Regions from separate parts of the Paenibacillus sp. PK1-4R genome, predicted to be linked through region 1. Evidence: riboswitches for the same ligand, from Rfam matches in the RefSeq annotation. Region 1 holds a riboswitch; each other region holds the start of a gene.
What was found. Region 1 has a riboswitch for cyclic di-AMP ahead of QNO02_RS17415 (3D domain-containing protein). Riboswitches for the same ligand answer to the same signal wherever they lie in the genome.
Positions count from the first base shown of each region.

Region 1 (4,999 bases):
GCAAGTGGAACTACAGATAATTCAAGCAGTAAAAAGCTGGTGCTCGGTACTAGTGCCGATTTTGCACCATATGAATTCCATAAAGTGATTAATGGCAAAGATGAAATCGTCGGCTTCGATATTGAGATCGCCAAAGAGATTGCCAAAGATCTTGGCGCTGAGCTCGTGATTGAGGATATGGGCTTTGACGGTCTTCTGCCTTCATTGCAAAGCGGGCGTGTTGATCTGGTGATTTCAGGTATGACGCCGACGGATGAGCGGAAGAAAAGTATCGATTTTTCCAACACCTATTATAAATCAAAACAAGTGATTATGGTTCGCAATGTGGATAAAGACAAATATCCAACTATGGCAGAACTTGAAAATGCGAAGATTGGCGTCCAGAAAGGCTCCATTCAGGAAACGATCGGACAGAGTATTCCAGGAGCGAAGCTTACTGCGCTGGATAAAATCTCGGATATTGTGCTTCAACTGCAAACAAAACGCATTGACGCGGCAATCGTTGAAGATACCGTTGCTGCAGGTTATCTGGACGATATCATTGGACTTGCTGCTGCTGTTCCGGACGAAGAGCAAGCAGAAGCCGCAATCGGGATTCGTAAAGGTAATACCGAGCTGCTAGCTGCAGTAAATGGAACACTGGAGCGATTGAAAAGTGAAGATAAAATCAATCAGATGGTGACGGACGCCAGCCTCTTGATGGCGGATAAAGCGAACAAATCACAAAATATTTTCCAAGTATTCTGGGAGTACAAAAGTTTCTATGCTACAGGAGTAGGATACACACTTCTGTTGTCCGCACTGGGTGTTATTTTCGGGGTAATTATCGGATTAATCATCTGTTTGTTCCGTTTGCATGACGCTGCAATCTTGCGCTGGATCGGTACTGCTTACGTTGAAGTGATTCGTGGCACACCGATGCTGGTACAATTAATGATTATTTACTATGGTTTTTCCCTGAGCTTTGGCATTAACTTTACTGCACTTCAGGCAGGTATCATTACACTTTCAATCAATAGTGGTGCATATCTGGCGGAGATTTTCCGTGCAGGTATCCAAGGTGTGGATCGTGGTCAGTTGGAGGCAGCGCGTTCCCTCGGAATGGGCAGAGGTGCAGCAATGCGTTACATTATATTGCCACAAGCCTTCAAAGCTGTATTACCAGCGATCGGTAATGAATTTATAACTATCATCAAAGAATCCTCCATTATCTCAGTTATCGGTATGGTGGATATTATGTATCAGGCAAGTGTAGTCAAAAACATTACGTATCAAGGCTTGAGTCCATTTTTGATTGCAGCAGCCATCTACTTTGTAATGACGTTCATTTTGTCCAAGCTGCTGGGACGACTGGAAAGGAAGTTGAGTGCAAGTGATAGACGTTAGACAATTACACAAATCTTATGGAAATAACGATGTGCTTAAAGGCATTAACGTGACAATTGGCAAAGGTGAGGTTGTCGTAGTCATCGGCCCTTCCGGTTCAGGTAAAAGTACTTTCTTACGTTGTCTGAATCTGTTGGAACAGCCTACCTCGGGTGAGATTGATTTTGAAGGCGTGTCAATCACTGATCCGAAGCACAACATTAATGCAACTCGGGAAAAAATGGGCATGGTGTTCCAGCATTTCAACCTGTTCCCACACAAAACGGTACAGCAAAACATCACGATTGCTCCAATTAAAGTGAAGAAACAATCCACTCAGGAAGCGGAGAAAATTGCTGCTGATCTGCTTAACACCGTGGGCTTGTACGATAAAAAAGATACATTCCCGAATCAGCTGTCTGGTGGACAGAAGCAGCGGATCGCCATTGCTAGAGCATTGGCCATGCAGCCGCATGTGATGCTGTTTGACGAGCCTACTTCGGCACTGGACCCCGAGATGGTCGGTGAAGTGTTGGATGTCATGAAACGTCTTGCAGAAGGCGGGATGACGATGGTCATCGTAACACATGAGATGGGTTTTGCACGTGAAGTGGGAGACCGGATCCTGTTCATGGATGGCGGGGTTATTGTAGAAGAGGGAACACCTGATGAGGTGTTTGGAGCACCAAAAAATTCACGTACACGTGATTTTCTTGCGAAAGTACTCTAAACGAAGTGATCAAATAGCGTTACTGACTTCGAGTCGGTAACGCTATTTTTTATGGATAATAATCACGTATGAATTCGAAAAAGTAACTATTCTGTTACCAAATGTAAAGTATCGGATCTCCCAACTTTTCTAAAGTATCCAGTATTCTTAATTATGCTTACATGCTAAAAAACCATTTGGTAAGAATTACTACAAGTTCAGGTTACAAAATTGTGATATATTGAACTCTGCCGAAACTTCCGGACAGGGAGTGCGGGGGATGTAACGATGCAGATTGTGCAGGGGGAAGATCTACAGCACACTGCTTGGGGTGAATTAGGGGTACATAACGTTTTAAATGTAATGAAGAACCTATAGGGTGGGCTCCTCATCCGAATCCGACAACTAACTTCGCAGGCACAATGAGGGAGGAAGACCATGATTAACAAGAAACGTATAGCCAAAACAGCAGTAGCATTATTGACAACAGCAATGCTCATTCAAGCCGTTCCGGCTCACGCCGATTCAGTTCATGTGGCCAAAGAAGGGGATACCTTCTACACCTTATCAAAACAATATGGAGTAGCAATGAACACGTTGGTTAAAGCAAATAACGACATTTCACCTTACAATATTTATGGTGGTTTGAAAATTACGATTCCCGGTAAGGCAAACAATGTAGCTGCCGCGGCGACGGAGAGCAAGACCCAAGCCAAAACGGTTACTACAGCAAGCTTGGACGTTAACGCAGATAACAAAGTGGTTCAAGCCTGGGGTAAAACATTTGATTACAGCAAAGCTGTGAACGTGAAAGCAACGGCATACTCTGCAGATCCGTCTGAAAATGGAGGATGGGGTGCAGTCGATTATTTCGGAAATGACCTTGAACTGGGTACGATTGCAGTTGATCCAAGTGTAATTCCACTCGGAACCAAAGTACTGGTAACTGGTCACAGCCATCCAGGATTGCCAAAACAGGCTTTTGTAGCCACAGCGCGTGATGTGGGCGGTGCAATCAAGGGTCACCGGATTGATATCTTTATCCCGGGTAGCAAACAGTCCGTAAGCACATTTGGTTTCCAGGATATCGAGCTGTACATTCTTAAGTAGAAAGTAAATTACATCTAACGAATTCAAACAGGGTGTCTGCCAGTCGCTAATTTGCGATTGAACAGCACCCTTTTAATATTGCATTATTTGCTATCACGGTCATCTTAATCTTTGGCCTTTGGCAATCCCAACATCTCGTCCAAGGTGACCAGTTCATATCCCCGGTTACGCAGTTCTTCAATTATTTCAGGCAATGCCTCAATCGTACCGTTCAGGTTAGATCCCACACCGCCTCCTGCATGTTGCAAAACGATGGAGCCAGGTTTCACGGCAGATAGGATGTTATCCTTCACCTCTTCCTTGGAGAGGCCTTTCCAGTCCAGTGAGTCAACGTTCCAGTTTACAATGCTATAGTGTTGTCTAGCAGCCCATTGCAGCTGTTCTTCATTAATGTCTCCATAAGGCGGCCGAATTATCTTGGGCGTATATCCCGCCAAATGTCGAATAATATCCCCGGTATGTAAAATTTGTTTGCGAAAGGCATTCATCGACAGCTTACTGAATTCAGGATGATTGTAGCTGTGATTACCAACCATATGCCCTTCCTTAACGATGCGTTTCACCAGATCCGGATGTTTCTCAGCACGACTACCCACGATGAAGAATGTAGCTCTGACATTGTATTTCTTCAATACATCCAGCACTTGTGGAGTAAACCGTGGATCAGGTACATCATCAAAAGTCAGTGCAACCTTCTTTGTTGAAGGACCATTGGTTTTGAACGTATCGGCATATTTTTGACGTAACTGTCCCAATGTCAGTTGTTCTTCTTCCGCAGAATCCGAACCTGATACTGATTCACTTGGCGGGCTTGAAACATCCCGCGATGAAACTGGAGCATGATATCCTCCGAGAAAAATAACGATAACCATCAGCATAATGAGGCGTACGCGCATAATAACGGCCTCCTTTTCCAAAATGACGTTCTTCTTGGTATGCCCGGGGGTTTCATAAAATATGCGTAGTGTGAGAAGTTTCATTGCGGATTTAGCTTATGACAGCCATAATTCCTCCATATATAACATATAGAAAAGGATAGGTGGATAGGATATGAGTACATATGATTTGAAATCCATACGTTTACAGGTGATTGAAGCAGGAGAGGATAAGGTTTTTCTCGTTACCGGAGGAAAGGCGCATATTGGCGCCGTAGCCACGTTCTACGTGGATCATGAGCGCGTCAGCGGGACGACGGTACATATTCCTGGGCATAAGGAACAAGAGCTGTGTGAGCGGCTTGCCCGAAAGGCTGCCCTGCAGCTGAAAGTAACCGTTACGGTGATCATGGGTATTCATTTTGATTCCATCACGCGGATGCAGATCGACGAAATCGTGCAGACTGCAGAGAGGTTGATGGAGGATCATTTGAACAAAGATAAACGAACTTCCTGACATAAGAGCCATCGAATGTTTTGATTTTATTTGCTAAAATTGAAACGAGTTGTAGATTGTTACGTATGTATGTTTATATACGATGTAATATCGACTAGGAGGAATAACATAATGTCCATTTTCAAACGTTTGCGTGATCTAACCATGTCTAACATCAACTCCATTATTGACAAGGCGGAAGATCCAATCAAGATGACAGACCAATATATCCGTGACATGCAAGAGGATCTGGAAGATGCGGAGAAAGCAGTAGCTCAACAGATCGCCATTGAGAAGAAATTCAAGCAGTTATTCGAAGAGCAGGAAGCTCTTGTGAAGAAACGTGAAGAGCAGGCGCATACGGCGGCACGTGCTCAGAATCTGGATTTGGCTCGACGTGCTCTGGAAGAGAAAAAGGCTGCTGAAGAGAAGATGGCTGAGTAC
Region 1 is NZ_CP126535.1:4,025,857-4,030,855, reverse strand. It holds gene QNO02_RS17425 (ABC transporter substrate-binding protein/permease) at 1-1,386, shown strand, start outside; gene QNO02_RS17420 (amino acid ABC transporter ATP-binding protein) at 1,373-2,095, shown strand; cyclic di-AMP (ydaO/yuaA leader) riboswitch at 2,314-2,510, shown strand; gene QNO02_RS17415 (3D domain-containing protein) at 2,513-3,184, shown strand; gene QNO02_RS17410 (polysaccharide deacetylase family protein) at 3,289-4,080, opposite strand; gene lpdD (prenylated flavin chaperone LpdD) at 4,235-4,576, shown strand; gene QNO02_RS17400 (PspA/IM30 family protein) at 4,688-4,999, shown strand, end outside.

Region 2 (4,999 bases), 1.7 Mb from region 1:
TTAATGCCATACTTCCAAAGATGGGGTAAAGGATGGATAGCAGGGAACTGAATCCAAACTGACTGAGTGAGTAACACAACAGCATAATGGTTAATGTAATGAAACGGGGGTGAACACGTATATGTTGTCTCAGTTGCAAGGTCATTCCATAGATATCGGCTACAAAGGTACTGAATATTTCCATGAAAATAAGGGATACATATACAGATTGCACTGCCCATCCAAGTTGAAAGGCAATACTACCCATCGGGATTTCGAATTGGATGATGCCGGGCATCTGAGCTGACATGGCAAAATGAGCTGCCATCAGCATGAAACCAACGCCAATTCCACCCAAAACTCCACCCCACTTCAGCACATTCCGACTACGAATCTGGTTACCTACTGGCACAAGAACAGCTTGAGCCAACACCAGATTGAATGAAGTATACAACAGTGGAGACAGCCACACTTGAATAGGGTTTGAGTCTGTCGTCAGTGTGATGAATCGGGAAGCACCTGGATGATGGATCGTACTGGTGATCATGAGCAGAGATAACAGGAGCATCATGGGCACGACGATGCTATTCATTTGTAGGATGGCCTGAATGCCCCGACCGAGAAGCAGATATGTCCCTACAAGTGTGACGATCAGACCTGTCTGATAATGCAAACCCAGATGTTCGACAAAAACGGAACCTGCTCCGGCAAGCATGACACTGTTCACACCAATGAGAATGAGAAGGGTTACCCAGGTGATCCATTTGCCTGCCTTGTGGCCGAATAAATGTTTGTTCAGATCCTCATAAGAGCGGGACCCGGTATCATGAGCGATCAGCATCATTTTGGTACCTAACCAGACAAAGAGCATGGTGGATAAGCCTATGGTGACGGTGGCCCATTTGCCATACTGGGTAAAAAACTGCAAAATTTCCTGCCCTGTAGCGAAGCCGGCTCCGACAACCGTTCCGATGTATGTAAATGCGATCTGCAGCACCCGAAATGCCTGTTTCATGTGTTTCCCCTCTCAGGCCCCTGTTTAGTTTGGACATGCGGGTACCATGGTACAAGGTATGCTTGACCCACGAAAGTCATGACAATCGATAATGAGCTTTGGCTTGAATTGCGTCCCAAGGAAAGCGCCCAGGCAATTTCGCTTGAACTTATAGATAGATATATGATACTTTTACCTCATAGGATAGGCTTGGGAGGTCAAATCATGGAATTATTGAAACAACGAATTTTACAAGAAGGTGTGGTTATCTCGGATCAAGTATTAAAGCTGGATGGTCTGTTGAACCACCAGATTGATCCTGCATTAACGATGGAGATGGGACGTGAGTTCGCTGCCCGTTTTCGTGAAAGTGGAGTAACTCGGGTAATCACGGTAGAATCCTCAGGGATTCCGGTTGCGTTTGCCGCAGCCTATGAACTTGGGGTGCCACTTGTATTCGCCCGTCGCAAAAAAACACTTCTGGCTGATCCTGATGCTTACTGTGAACGTGTACCGTCCTTTACCAAAGGAATTGTAACTGACATTATGGTATCCCGCGAGTTCATTCATGAGAATGACCGTATTTTGTTCATTGATGATATCATTGCCAATGGCGATGCCGCTCGTGGCGTCATCAAAATTATCGAGCGTTCCGGTGCGGAACTTGTCGGATTCGGCGTTGTGGTCGAGAAAAGTTTTCAGGCAGGGGCACGCACGATTCGTGAACAGGGTATTCCGGTGGAAGCCTTGGTACGCATTCGTTCCCTGAACGATGGTACGGTACAATTTGACGATAACGAAATGTGACATTTTAAAGGAATAGGGCCTATTTTTTGAACTATGCCTTTGCATGACCGCCGATTTCATTTATAATGGGGTTATGTTAGGGAGAGGAGGCAACACCATGGGGAACCAACCGGCAACAGAACAATTTTTCAATGATAAGCTGGCGGAATCGAAAGTTCATTTTGAACGTGCCCTGGATTGTAAACATACGGAATTCGATGACCTTTATCCCTATATGATTGAACATCCTCAATTTTTCTGGTACAAACGCTATGTTGCCTGGTCAGAATTACTGACGATTGTAGGCTTGTGCGAAGAGTTGTCCTTCTCTTGGAAAGAACAATTTACACCGCATCAAGTGGAGTACCTTGAAGAACGTGTGATGTCCGCCAAAGTGCTTGATTTTTGGTTCGAGAAGAACGACAGCAAAGAGCACGCGCAGCGGTAACTTTCAGTCGGGACATAATTTCGAATGACATGACAGTCCAATACAGTCACGTGAGACCTAAATGACATTTCATTTAGGTCTCTTTTTGTAAATAAATTTGGAATATAGGAGCCATGAAGATGATCAGTGATACAGAACTGGACGCCCTGCGTCTGTCAGGTGAGAAAGTAAGAGTAGTACGGGACGAGCTGGAATCTAACGATGTAACCGGGATTGTTGTTGCCTGGGATGGCGAGCAGGTACTTATCCGTCGTCAGAATCGACGTGTCGTTAAGCTGGATCGCAGTTACAAATATCAGCTGTTCAGTGAGCCGCGCCAGAGTCCACTTAGTGAGTAACAGCTTATAATTATGGCAGAGCCATGAGCGTTAAATGTTTGGAATTACCATGATTTCTTGGAATAATTGACTCACTCGGGAGAGAAGATAGGTACAGTGAGGAAGATCTGTAACTATAGCCGAGAGGGTGTGCTACAAGCCATGACATTGATGAATGATAAAGTTCATGCCTACAAGGATCAGATTGGAGCATTAAGCGATGTACTGCCAGGTGTGGTGAAGTCATATCATGAGTTTACGGGAGAATGCTTCCAACCAGGCGTGATTGATGCCAAGACAAAACAGCTAATTGCACTTGGCATTGGATTATTCGCCAACAATGAGGTATGTACCTTCTACCATGTAGAAGAAGCACGTGCCAAGGGTGCAACAGATCAGGAGATTATGGAGACCGTAGCCGTGGCCGGAGCTGTTGGAGGAGGACATGCCCTGTCTCAGGGCGCGATGCGAGTGCAGAAGGCGCTGCATTAATAAGCAATGCAACATACATTTTAAGTACAAAAAAGGCATCCGGTTAATAACCGATGCCTTTTTGTATGTGAATTACATTTTACCTAACATTTTATCATACATAAACTGTCCAGTTACCCGACGTGCTGTTACATAGCGGTCATTGAAGTATGGATTCGATAACTTCGTGATGCTTACACCTTTACTGCTGGAGGCATGAGCGAATTGTCCGCCGCCGATATATACACCTGTATGTGAAATGCCTTTGCCTGTTGTGTTAAAGAACACCAGATCACCTGTCCGAACATTGCTTTTGGCTACCGGAGTACCTGCTTTGGCTTGCTGCTGAGAAGTACGTGGCAATTCAATGCTGTATTTGTTGAAAAGATATCTCATAAAACCAGAACAGTCGAAGCCGGCTACAGTCGTGCCACCCCATTTGTAAGGAATACCTGTCATGTTGTTCACTACGGAGTTGATACTGCTTGCCTCTGTGCTTGTTGCCCCGGATGTAAATAATACAGCTGCTCCAAAAATGGAGATAATCAGTTTTTTCAAAATCAATGTTCTCCCTTCGATGCCTACGGAGTTAGCTAAGGGTTCGGTAGAAGGTTCCCTATATTTCCTATGTATAAGAATAATTCACCCAAATTGGTTCCCCCGTTTTCAAACATGAAACTCGGCAATGAATAATTAAGTTTTTGTAACTATTTGAAACTATATTGCATAAATGCGTAATTGTCAAACCCATTTAAAACCCTTCGTAATACCTCAATGTTAGCGGAATTAAGGTTTTTATATGAAAGAAGGGATTAAGTTTGGGTGTCATTCATGACAAAAACGTCATTATTGATTCGTTTAAGACGAATTTGGATATATAAATAGGTTTGTCATGAGTTAAAAGAACTATCCCGTTATGTAGAATTAGAGAGATTATATTCATTAAGTTGCATATATTGACAAAAATCGATTTTTTGCATATTATCTGATTATCCAATCCACATATTGGATTAAAATTGATTTTATTATGCGATAAATACAAATAAAGGAGGTTTGGGGACGCTTATCATAGGTAAAGTAGAAGTGGCAGATTTATAAAAACGAACATAGGAGAGTGTTACATTTGAAAGCGAAGAAAATAATTACTTTTGTCCTGGCATGTACGATGGTGTTCTCAGCAGTTGGAATGGCAGTTCTCCCTGTAGGGACGGTATCTGCTGCGGATGCATCGGGTACTACAGCGAGTATTTCTGATATTTTGAAGAACCAGCTGCCAGATGGAGGTTGGAGAAAAGATTATAAACAGACAAGTGGAGAGTGGGCGAAGTCCACGATAGACAACAAGGCTACATACTCAGAAATTAGAAGATTGGCGAAGGAATTTAAAAAGACGAATGATCCGCGATACTCCACAGCTGCAATCAAAGGAATTAACTTTTTGATCAACATGCAGTATTCAAACGGAGGATGGCCACAGGTCTACCAAAGCTCCGGATATCACAAGCACATTACCTATAATGATGATGCCATGATTAATGTAATGATCATGCTGGATGAAGTAGCAGCCCGCAAAGGTGATTTTTCATTTATCGACAGCACACTTGCTAACCGCAGTAAAAATTCAGTTGCCAAAGGTGTGGAGGCGATTCTGAATACACAAGTCGTTTCAGGTGGTAAGCTGACAGCATGGGGACAACAACATGATTCCAGTTCCCTTAAACCAGCGAGCGCAAGAATCTACGAAGTGCCATCGCTGACAGCTGGAGAGAGTGTAACGATTGTTAAATTTCTAAAAACCAGACCTGCTAACGCTAAAATTACCGCATCCATTAAAGGAGCTGAGGCTTGGTTTAACAAGGTGAAAATTACGGGTTACAAGTATGAAAGAGCTAATGGAGACAGTAAAATTATCGCAGATTCCAAAGCTGCACCAATTTGGGCACGCTTCTATGAGATCGGAACGGATAAACCAATCTTTATTGGTCGTGACGGGGTAGTTAAATA
Region 2 is NZ_CP126535.1:2,323,444-2,328,442, forward strand. It holds gene QNO02_RS10205 (YkvI family membrane protein) at 1-994, opposite strand, end outside; gene QNO02_RS10210 (xanthine phosphoribosyltransferase) at 1,199-1,780, shown strand; gene QNO02_RS10215 (hypothetical protein) at 1,878-2,207, shown strand; gene QNO02_RS10220 (hypothetical protein) at 2,327-2,545, shown strand; gene QNO02_RS10225 (carboxymuconolactone decarboxylase family protein) at 2,687-3,016, shown strand; gene QNO02_RS10230 (C40 family peptidase) at 3,089-3,553, opposite strand; cyclic di-AMP (ydaO/yuaA leader) riboswitch at 3,559-3,690, opposite strand; gene pelA (pectate lyase) at 4,110-4,999, shown strand, end outside.
Region 2: another riboswitch for cyclic di-AMP. It lies ahead of QNO02_RS10230 (C40 family peptidase); the one in region 1 lies ahead of QNO02_RS17415 (3D domain-containing protein).

Region 3 (4,999 bases), 3.0 Mb from region 1:
CTACCCACACCAGCCATACCTGGCGTCCGTTGGGCACATCTTCACGATTGGTAGAGAACTTGATATTGCGTTCCACTTTGCTTTTCGCATGCATCGCACCGATATCGATTTTGGCTTCGCCATTATCAATAATGACCGGGGAAAGGTTATTCAGATCAATGGAGCCTGCACCGAAGCCTTTATGCTTGCTTTTTGCACTAACGATATTCAAGGCAATCTGTTTTTTGCCGTTTTGCTCGTTTTGGTCCATGTTTATAGCCTCCAAGGGTTGATACAAATATTTTAACTAATAATTGTCCCATTGCAAACATATACATGCTGTAGATGCTTGTCAACGGGAGGTATTTAACGATGATTCCACGACGCGCCAAGAGCTGGCTCACTGCATCCCTGGCCCTGTGTGTACTTGCCGGAGGGATATGGATCACTCTGGGTTATAATCGCTCAACTCATTCAGAATTGCCAGTACTCGCCCCCGAATCGGGCAAGCCCAAGGCAATAGCTCCAACCCCAGCACCTCCAGAAAGTGTACAGACCCCTACAGCCGAAGTGTACAGCAACCGTGTTGTGGAATATCACATGGATGTGAAGCTGGTCGAAGGAAACGTATTGGAAGGGACTCAGACGATCACCTGGACTCATCCAGGCAAAAAAACCGTCAGCGAGCTTTACTTTCATATGTACCCCAACGCCTTCTCTTCTGCTGACACCACCTTTATGAAGGAATCCGGTGGAAAGCTTCGGGGTGATGTTATGCCTACCAATGGTTATGGCTCCATGAACATTACCGAAATGAAAACGGAGGACGGGCTCTCTCTGCTGCACCGGATGCAGTATGTGCAACCAGATGACGGAAATATCAAGGACACCACCCTCATTAAAGTACGTTTACCCAAACCGGTCAAAGGCGGGGAAAGTATTACACTCCACACCCGATTCGAAGTGAATCTGCCAAAGATTTTTGCCCGGATGGGAACTGCTGATGATTTTGTCATGGCTGGTCAATGGTTTCCCAAATTAAGTGCCTATGAACCTGTGGGCAGGCGTGGACGAACAACGGAAGGCTGGAATCTGCACCAATACCATGGCAATTCAGAGTTTTACGCCGACTTCGGTATATATAGTGTGCGTATTCGGGTGCCTGAAACATACAAAGTTGCTGCTACCGGATTTCCGACGCAACAAGCCGTGGTGAAGAACGGAGAAAAGGTCTATCAATTCTATGCCGATGATGTGCATGATTTCGCCTGGGCAGCTTCACCGGATTTTGTCTACGCCGAGGAACCCTTCTCTGCACCCAATGTGCCTGGTGTACGAATCAAGTTATATTTGGACCCTGCTCATCAGGATCTGAAAGAACGTTATTTCTACGCCGCGAAGGCCGCACTAGCCAATTATAGCAAATGGTTTGGCCCATATCCTTACGCAACCTTATCCATCGTAGTTCCACCCAAAGCGGGGAACGGTGCTGGAGGTATGGAATACCCTACGCTAGTTACGGCCTTTGGAGCCGATGATACTACCCCAGGTTATGACCTGGAACGTACCGTAGTCCACGAGATCGGACACCAGTACTTCTACGGCATGGTTGCCAGCAACGAATTCGAGGAAGCCTGGCTGGATGAGGGGTTCACCTCTTATGCAGAAGACAAACTGATGGAGCAGGAATACGGATTGATTCCGAATCTGCCGGTACAATCGGGACTGGTTACGTCTCCGTCATCCTTAACACAAGAATCTTGGAAGTTTGATTCACAGAATGAGTATGCAGCCAATGTCTATACACGTGGCAAGCTTGTATTGCTTGGGATCGAACATCAAGTCGGGGCGAAAACGATGGAACGCATTCTCTCTACCTATGTGAAGAAGTACCGCTTCAAACATCCCACTTCGGCTGATTTTCAGAACGTTGTGGAACAAGTGACCCGCACTTCCTGGTCTGATTATTTTGATCAATATGTCTATGGTAACGGGATGGCTGACTTTGCTGTAGAGAAGATTCGTGTTACGCCCGTACAGAAAGACGGTCAAACATTGTACGAGTCATCCGTGACGATCGCAAAAAAAGGGAGTGATTACAACGCCGTTCCTGTTCGCATTGCTTTTGAAGACGGACATATCCTCACCAAGCAATGGAATGGCAAAGAAGATCGCATCACCTATAAATTAACTCACACATCCCCCGTATCCTGGGCCATGACCGATCCCCTGTACTCGATCGTGCTGGAGAACCGCCATATGAACAATTTCCTGAAATCCGGACTGGATGAGCGGACGAAGTCCCGCTGGAACATGAGTGTAACCAAACTAATAGAAGCCATATTCGGAGGTCTGTCATGGTGAGGTGGAAACGGTGAAAGCAAAAATACGTGAAGGCTGGTTTCTCGTCCGTCAGCATATGTTCATTGCCGCACTCTTATTTCTCTATCAGCTCATTTGGGGATATTTCTTCTATCGAATGGTACAATCGGCGGTCATCCCCCTACTCCTGCGCTATCCAGATTCTGATGCCGGGGAGCTGAGTACACTTTTGTTTAAAATGGAAAGTCAACTTAACCTGTCTACTCATCCGGAGGTTCATCGTTATCTGTGGATTCTAGGGGGCATGCTGCTGGTTCGCATGTTGATCAGCCCCCTCATTCAGGCAGGACTGCTCTACTCACTTCAGCACTTTAATTCTACAGAAGAGCGCATCCCCTTTGTCCGCGGAATCAAAAATCTGTGGAAACCGATGCTACTGCTCCACACCATACGTACTTTATTGATACTTCTGCCCGCCTACTGGCTCTTACCGAAGCTCTACTCGATTCTCATGGACGGATTTCATTCCCTTCAATTACTTTTGCCTGGTATACCTTATGTTGCTGCCTGGATTGTATATGGTTGGATCATCCACCATGCCATACTCTACATGCAGTTCGGTGTGTCGGCACCAGAAGGAGAAGGCGGGGCTCACGGTATTCTCAAAGCACTCTGGATTGCACTGCGTCATCTCATCGCTGTAATCGGCATTGCACTCCTGCTGGGCGGAGTACACCTGCTCGTCTTTGGGTCATTCACTTCAGCCTCATGGTTATTAACGGGACTTACCGGACTTATACTACAACAGACGTATCCACTTGCTAGATGTCTATTAAGTCTGTGGAAAATATGCAGCCATTTCCGATTATGGCAGTCCAAAATATCCAAAGGTGAGAGCAGATAGTTTAAAAATTGTTACCATCGTATGTTAAACTCACGGCCTAATATGTACTTATAAATAGGCAAACCTCAACCTTTCCCCGTCAAAGGTCGAGGTTTTTTTTGCTAAATTTGTTGCTAAACGTTGCCAAAGCCGTACTCCTCTGTTACAATAATCGCAGTGAGTTTTTAGTAACAACTTTGTAATCTTTACATTCATATTTGTAACTACTTAAAATTAAATCGTCATTTCTTGATTTCGCAGGTGCATAACTAGCATAGCCAAATTCCTGGCACCTGGGAAGCGGGGGAACCAGTTATGGGTGAATTGATCTTGCTACAGAGGGATCATAGGGGACCTTCAACCGAATCCTTAAGCTAACCTCGCAGGCGTTGGAAGGGGAATATCTCTTGTTCAAGAAGAAATTAACCGCAGCTGTACTTAGCATCACATTCGCTTTATCGCTTGGTGCAGGTAGCGCATTCGCAGATTCAAAGATGGACACAGTAATTGATTCAGCAATGGGAACTACATACAAAAGTGGGGGAACAACGCTTAACGGCTTTGACTGCTCCGGATTTACACGGTATGTATTCGACAAGTTGGGTATTGATTTGGCACGCCAATCCAGTTCCCAATTCGACATGGGCGATTCCGTATCACGCATGGAAATGAGAGCTGGCGATCTGGTGTTCTTTAATACAACAGGTAAAGGCGTATCACATGTAGGAATCTTTGTAGGGGATGGAAAGTTCGCACACTCCTCTTCTTCCAAAGGCGTTACGATCAGTGCATTGAGTGAAAGCTATTGGGCCAATCGTTATGTTGGCGCGAAACGGATTATGAGCACGGACGCATATGAATCACTGGCCCTTGACTAGGGACAAGCTGAGCAACATGATGCTGTAACCATTAACCATACTGGAACGAAGCAAGAAGCATAACAGAACCGCCGGATACATTCTCCGCAGGAATGTATCCGGCGGTTTTTTTGTGCTTCAATCCTTATGCATGTTGCAAGTTATACTCAGGGCATATCCTGCGACATCAACAGGTTCATTTTGCGTTCGTTCGTCCGTGCCCTTATGATGTTTTTACCCATCCCGTTATAATATAAACGGAATTACCGGAACTTTTGTTTCATTTTTTTTCTTGAGAAGGAAGACTTGCTAAATGAACATCTCTTTTGTAGAGTGGACAAAGAGTTCTGTTTCAAGGAAAGGAGCATGCAGGTGTATGAAGGAAACCCCTGTGACGTTTCACGTTGTACCCATGCGAGAAGAACATGCGGAGCTTATCTGCAGTTGGCAGTATGACCCGCCTTACAATATCTACAGCTGGCTCCCCTGGGACCAGATGAAAGCTCTGGAAGTGGAATTCGGAGATGCACAGCTGCGGCAGGAGCAATATGCGATCGTCCTGGATCAGAACGATCGTATATGTGGGTTTGCTCAATACTTCCCACTTGAAGGGGTAACCCGGATTGGCCTTGGCATGCATCCAGAGCTGTGTGGTCAGGGTCAAGGGACAGCTTTTGTCACTGCCATTGTACAGGAAGCCATTCGCCGAAATCCCACGAACGAGATTGATCTGGAAGTACTCACTTGGAATGCTCGTGCCATTCAAGTCTATCTGAAGAGTGGATTTGTCACCCAAGATACATACGAACGACAGACCCCAAGCGGCTTGAAGCCCTTTCACTGTATGGTTTATGAAGGGCCTCGCGGTTAGAATCCATTGCAAAACAACTAAATTTGCCCCTTGTTATGTGATTAGTTCAAAAAATTCCCACAAAATGCTATGATGTCAGTACAGGTT
Region 3 is NZ_CP126535.1:108,746-113,744, reverse strand. It holds gene QNO02_RS00540 (YwhD family protein) at 1-250, opposite strand, end outside; gene QNO02_RS00535 (M1 family metallopeptidase) at 352-2,343, shown strand; gene QNO02_RS00530 (hypothetical protein) at 2,354-3,205, shown strand; cyclic di-AMP (ydaO/yuaA leader) riboswitch at 3,451-3,588, shown strand; gene QNO02_RS00525 (C40 family peptidase) at 3,592-4,062, shown strand; gene QNO02_RS00520 (GNAT family N-acetyltransferase) at 4,418-4,912, shown strand.
Region 3: another riboswitch for cyclic di-AMP. It lies ahead of QNO02_RS00525 (C40 family peptidase); the one in region 1 lies ahead of QNO02_RS17415 (3D domain-containing protein).